DNA from 2 places in the Mesorhizobium sp. B3-1-7 genome. Region 2 is predicted to be linked to the other one. Evidence: predicted binding sites of a transcription regulator. Region 2 holds the regulator's gene; the other holds the start of a gene.
The links. The regulator LexA, encoded in region 2, represses DNA repair genes until DNA is damaged. The targets are predictions, from matches to a motif close to TGTTCNNNNTGTGTTCNG.

Region 1 (3,209 bases), on a different contig from region 2:
GCGGCGCTTGTCATGATCGTCTTCGGCTTGCCCTTGGCCACCTTGATCGAGGCGTTCTTGTTCGCCGAGACATAGACGACGTCATTGCCAGCCCTTGCCGGCGCGGCGACGCCAAGCATTGCCGCCGCCAGCGCTATCGCGCCGAGAAGACGCCATCCCCCGGTCGTCCGAAATGCATCAAACCCGAACATCTTGCCCCGTCCCCGCCGGTCCCCACCGGCTATTGCTGCAGTTCCTGCGGCGGTTCCCGTGAAGGAACCTTGTATTCCTCGACCTTGTCACCACGCGTCACGATCACCGTCTTTAGTTTCGGCTCGCCCTGGTCCTTCGTCATCGCATTGACGAGCGAGGCGGCGCTCGCCTGCGCGTTTGCGGCAACCGAGCCGCCGAAGGACGAGATGGTCGTAAGCCCGCCATTGCTGGCGGTTGCGTCGGCGGCCGACCGCAGCGACAACGACAGCGTGCCGACGGTGCGGGCAAGCGCCACTTTCTGCGCCCCTTCGTTGGTGACTTCGAGGGTCACGGAATTGGCGATTTGCGGCTCGGTCTTGCGCTCGTCGGCGCCCTGTCCGACCGAAAGCACCTTGGCATCGGAGACGACGATCTCGGACGTGACGGTCGACCCGGCGGCGCCCTGCGCATTCTTGGACACTTCCTGGATATCGCCAGCGTCGCGCGTCAGCACGACGTCCACGCGGTCTCCCGGCGTGATGAAGCCGCCGACCCCGGCGATCTCATCGGTGCGGATGGTGACGGCCCGCATTCCCGGCGACAGCATGTTGGAAAGGGTGGCGCGGCCATTCGGCCCCGACAGCTTGGTAAGCAGCACCGGTTCGTTGACCTCGATCGGCGACAGCACGACCCGGCTGCCGTCCGCGAGCAGCTTGTCGATCGTCGGGAAAGCACCTTGCGGCAGGGAATCCTGCGGCCACGGAATCTCGGCGAGCTGCGGCCGTCCGAGCTCCATGCCGTAGCGCAGCGGCGCGCTTGCGACCACGATGGTCTTGAACTCGACCTTGGGCTGCTGCGGCGCCATGACGGAGACGACCTTGACCTCGGGCTGAGCCTTCGCCTGGCTCTTGACCCAGAAATCCGCCGCAAAGATCGAAATCGCGCCGAACACGGCGGCGATGCCGATCATGGTAATGGCCCTGCCCCTCACAACGAAACCCCTGACGCCCGTGGTCTTTTGTTGGTTGGGCCTCACGCTAGGCGTTAATGTTAAAGAATCGGGAATACCGGGGCACGCCGACCGCCCTATTTCGGCCGGCTTGGTTATCGAATGGTTTTAGAATAAGAGACAGTTTGATCCCTGAACGGAACAGGAACTCGTTCGCCCGCGAAAAGCGTGGCAGTATCGAGACGTGATTCGCTTTACCGGACGCTAGGCCCAGCATGGACGACAGCAACGACCTCTTCGGCAAGATGGAAAAGCCGGCACAGCCGGTGCGCGCGCCGTCGCGCCCGGCCGATCCGCTCGTGCAGGCCGCGAAGCGTTCGGCCCCCGCCCGCGACGGCAGCGAGGGCTACAGCGCCGCCGACATCGAGGTGCTGGAAGGGCTGGAACCGGTGCGCCGCCGTCCGGGCATGTATATCGGCGGCACCGACGACAAGGCGATGCATCACCTGTTCGCCGAGGTCATCGACAATTCGATGGACGAAGCTGTGGCCGGTCACGCCACCTTCATCGACGTCGAGCTTTCCGCCGACGGCTTCCTGACCGTCACCGACAACGGCCGCGGCATCCCGGTCGATCCGCATCCGAAATTCAAGAAGCCGGCGCTCGAAGTCATCATGACCACGCTGCATTCGGGCGGCAAGTTCGACTCCAAGGTCTACGAGACCTCCGGCGGCCTGCATGGCGTCGGCGTTTCGGTCGTCAACGCGTTGTCCGACCATCTCGAGGTCGAGGTCGCACGCGGACGTCAGCTCTACCGCCAGCGTTTTTCGCGCGGCGTCCCGGTCAGCGGTCTTGAGCATCTCGGCGAGGTCCACAACCGCCGCGGCACGAAAACCCGCTTCCATCCCGACGAGCAGATTTTCGGCAAGGGCGCCGCCTTCGAACCGGCGCGGCTTTACCGCATGACGCGCTCGAAGGCCTATCTGTTCGGCGGCGTCGAGATCCGCTGGACCTGCGATCCGTCGCTGATCAAGGAAAAGGACCAGACGCCGGCCAAGGCGGAGTTCCATTTCCCCGGCGGCCTGAAGGACTATCTCAAGGCGACGCTCGGCGACGAATTCCAGGTCACGCGCGAGGTCTTCGCCGGCAAGAGCGACAAGCAGGGCGGCCACGCTTCGCTCGAATGGGCGGTCACCTGGTTCGGCGGCGACGGTTTCCTCAACTCCTATTGCAACACCATTCCGACCCCCGAAGGCGGCACGCATGAGGCCGGATTCCGCAACGTGCTGACGCGCGGACTGCGCGCTTACGCCGACCTCATCGGCAACAAGCGCGCCTCGATCATCACCACCGACGACGTGATGATCTCGGCCGCCGGCATGCTGTCGGTGTTCATCCGCGAGCCTGAATTCGTCGGCCAGACCAAGGACAGGCTGGCGACGATCGAGGCGATGCGCATCGTCGAGAACGCCCTTCGCGACCCGTTCGACCACTGGCTGGCAGACAATCCACAAGAAGCCTCGAAGCTTCTGGAGTGGGTCATCGCGCGCGCCGACGAACGCGTGCGGCGCCGCCAGGAAAAGGAAGTCTCGCGCAAGAGCGCGGTGCGCAAGCTGCGCCTTCCGGGCAAGCTCGCCGACTGCACGCAGAACGCCGCCGCCGGCGCCGAGATCTTCATCGTCGAGGGCGACTCGGCCGGCGGCTCGGCCAAGCAGGCGCGCGACCGCGCCAGCCAGGCGGTGCTGCCGCTGCGCGGCAAGATCCTCAACGTCGCCTCCGCCGGCAACGACAAGCTTGCTGCCAACCAGCAGATTTCCGACCTGATCCAGGCGCTCGGCTGCGGCACGCGCTCGAAATACCGCGACGAGGATCTGCGCTACGACCGCGTGATCATCATGACCGACGCCGACGTCGACGGCGCGCACATCGCTTCGCTGTTGATCACCTTCTTCTATCAGGAGATGCCGAACCTAATCCGCGGCGGCCATCTCTATATGGCCGTGCCGCCGCTCTATTCGATCCGGCAGGGCGGCAAGGTCGGCTACGCTCGCGACGACGCGCACAAGGACGAACTGCTGCGCACCGAATT
Region 2 (3,209 bases):
AACGCGCGCGAAGGGATCGCCGATCACATCAGGAGCGCCATCGGCGGATCCGAAGGCGAGATCGCAGCGGCACTGATCGTCGGCGTTCGTGCCGGCATTCCGGAGGCGATCAACGAGTCGATGCGACGGACCGGCATCTACCACATCATTTCGATCTCCGGCCTGCATATGGCGCTGGTCGCCGGCACGATCATGGTCCTTTTGCGCGGCGCCTTCGCGCTGTTTCCGGATTTCTCGTCGCGCCGACCGGTGAAGAAATATGCCGCTGGAATCGCGCTGCTCTCGATCGCCGCCTACCTCGTGATCTCCGGCATCGTGGTGGCGGCCGAGCGGAGTTTCATCATGCTGGCCGTGATGCTTGCCGCCGTGCTCTTCGACCGCGCGGCGCTCACCATGCGCAACCTGGCGATCTCGGCCATCGCCGTTATCCTTGTCTCGCCGCACGAAGTGGTCGGCCCAAGCTTCCAGATGTCCTTCGCCGCCACCGCCGCGCTGGTCGGCGCCTATGCCGGTTTTGCCGACTATCGCGCCGGCAAAACGACCGCGCCGCCGGCAAAGCGTTCGTTCCTCGGCTTCCTATCGCGAAAACTGGCGATCGGAGTGGGTGGTGCCGCCGTGACATCGCTCATCGCGGGCAGCGCGACATTGTTGTTTGCGATCTGGCACTTCCAGCGGGTGTCGCCGCTCAGCCTGCTGGCCAATCTGGCGGTCATGCCGATCGTCTCACTGATCGTCATGCCGTTTGCCGTGTTGAGCGCGCTGGCCATGCCCTTCGGCTTCGACGGCCCATTCCTTTATGTGATGGGCAAGGGCCTGACGGCGATGATCGCCATTTCGGCGTGGATCTCCGAGCGCTCACCGGTCGACGCCGTCGGGCTGATCTCGATCCAGTCGGTGCTGCTGGCGACGGTCGCGCTGGTCATCGCGACGATGGCCACCACCTGGCTGAGGCTTGCCGCCGTACCCTTCGCGCTCGCCGCGCTGCTGGCCATTCCGCATGTCCGCGCCCCGGATGTGCTTGTCTCGGAGGACGCGCATCTGGTGGCGATGCCGATCGGCGGCGGCGAGCTTGCCATCAACCGCACGCGCTCCAACGAGTTCACCACGGACAACTGGAAACGGGCGCTGAAAGCCGAGGAAATCGTACCGCCGGAGACGTTCGCTAAAGACGCCCTCGACATCGCCGATCCCGTCGACCTGCCGCCCGGCTCGCCCTTCTACTGCATCGGCGACCTCTGCATCGGCCGGCATCCTTCCGGCGCCATCGTCGCGCTCACCGAGAATCGCGCCAGCGCCCGGCCTGCTTGCGGTTTCGCCGACCTCATCGTCATCGACGACGCCACGGCCTACAACCCATGCCGCGATCCGCGCGTGCTTGTCGTCACCAAGCGGCAACTGGCACGCGACGGCAGCGCCGCCATCTTCTTCGATCCGCAATCGGCAACCGCGCGGCCAATCGTTCGCTACGCGGTCGAAGAACCGTACCGACCCTGGCACGAGCAGCGGAAATACGCGCGTGAGGCGAGGGGGCTGCCGCCCTATCAACGACCGGAAAAGCCGGCGGTCGCGCCGCAGCCTACAGAATAGGTGGCACGCAGTTCCGGCGAAGACCGCCGCGCGGTTCTGCTCAGTAACGGCGGATGAGTCCGACGAGCTTACCCTGAACCTTGACCCGGTCCGGTCCGAAGATACGGGTCTCATACGCCGGGTTGGCGGCTTCGAGCGCGATCGAGGCACCCTTGCGGCGGAAACGCTTCAGGGTCGCCTCCTCATCGTCGACCAGCGCCACCACGATCTCACCCGGGCTTGCCGTGTTGGCATTGCGGATGATGACGGTATCGCCGTCGAAGATGCCGGCCTCGATCATCGAGTCGCCCTTGACCTCCAACGCGTAATGCTCGCCGCCCATGATCATGTCCGGCGGCACCGAGATCGAATGCGTCTGGTGCTGGATAGCGTCTATCGGCACGCCGGCGGCGATGCGGCCCATCACCGGAATGGACACGGCCGAAACAGCGTCGTCGTCATTGCTGGGTGTCGGCGTGCGAGAGGGCGCCGCCGGCTTGACCTGGCGGCCAAGATTGCCCTGGCCGCCCTGGATGACGCTCGGCGAAAACTTTCTCGCGGCATTCAGGCCAGGCGCGATCGAGTCGGGCAGCCGCAGCACTTCAAGCGCGCGCGCCCGGTTCGGCAGCCGGCGAATGAAGCCGCGTTCTTCCAGCGCCGTGATCAGCCGATGGATGCCCGATTTGGAGGCCAGATCGAGCGCTTCCTTCATCTCGTCGAAAGACGGCGGAATCCCGCTCTCCTTGAGGCGTTCATGGATGAACATCAGCAGTTCATGTTGTTTGCGCGTCAGCATGGCGGCCCCCTTGGGTTCTGAAACCGGAATCAGAAAAACAAACCCAGAACAAACACTATCTGTTCCAGTTGTGTTCCGCAACCGTTTAAAGTTTAGTGAATTTGTTGAGGCTTCGGAAACAATGTTGCATCCAAGGGATACCTGGCCGAGTCAGGTCAGCGGTGTCATTGATTCCGCTCGATTATGCGGCCCTCCTTAAGCTGAAGCGCGGTCCAACACCATCACAAAGGCGCGGGCGGGATTGCTTCGGCTCTTGCGCGAACGTGCTTCACCGTGAACGAAACGGACCCAAAATGCCAACTTCGGCAATGATTCCGATCCATGGTCTTCGCCGTCTATGGACCAGCTAACATAGCGCAGAAGGTTCTTGCCGTGGCACGGACGGTGGTGAGACAACCGTCCTTGGCCAGCCGTGAGAGGCGCCATGCCGAAATGGAGGCGGCAGCATGATGGGGGGAATTCCTGATCTCGCCGAGACCGAGGCGATGGATGCAGCGGATCCGCTGCGCGCCCTGCGCGATCGCTTTGTCCTGCCGGAGGGGGTGATCTACCTCGACGGGAATTCGTTGGGAGCGGCCTCGCACGCCGCATTCGACGAGTTGCGCAAGGCAGCTGCCGAGGAGTGGGCGCATGACCTCATTCGTGCCTGGAACAAGGATGGATGGTTCGACATGCCGGTCGAGCTGGGCGACCGGCTCGGACGCCTGATCGGCGCGGCGCCGGGCCAGACCGTGGTCTGCGACACCACGTCGATCAACATCTACAAAGTGCTGCACGCGGCGATGGCGATGCGGCCGGACCGAACCGTGATCGTTGCCGAGGGCGACAGTTTTCCGACCGATATCTA

Region 1: a site for LexA is predicted at 1,313-1,330, ahead of parE (DNA topoisomerase IV subunit B). Genes of this name have one in related genera too.

The regions. Positions count from the first base shown of each region.
Region 1 is NZ_VFTL01000051.1:18,114-21,322, reverse strand. It holds gene FJ417_RS30355 (type II and III secretion system protein family protein) at 1-119, opposite strand, end outside; gene cpaB (Flp pilus assembly protein CpaB) at 221-1,141, opposite strand; gene parE (DNA topoisomerase IV subunit B) at 1,396-3,209, shown strand, end outside.
Region 2 is NZ_VFTL01000005.1:81,019-84,227, reverse strand. It holds gene FJ417_RS05725 (ComEC/Rec2 family competence protein) at 1-1,587, shown strand, start outside; gene lexA (transcriptional repressor LexA) at 1,628-2,362, opposite strand; gene kynU (kynureninase) at 2,812-3,209, shown strand, end outside.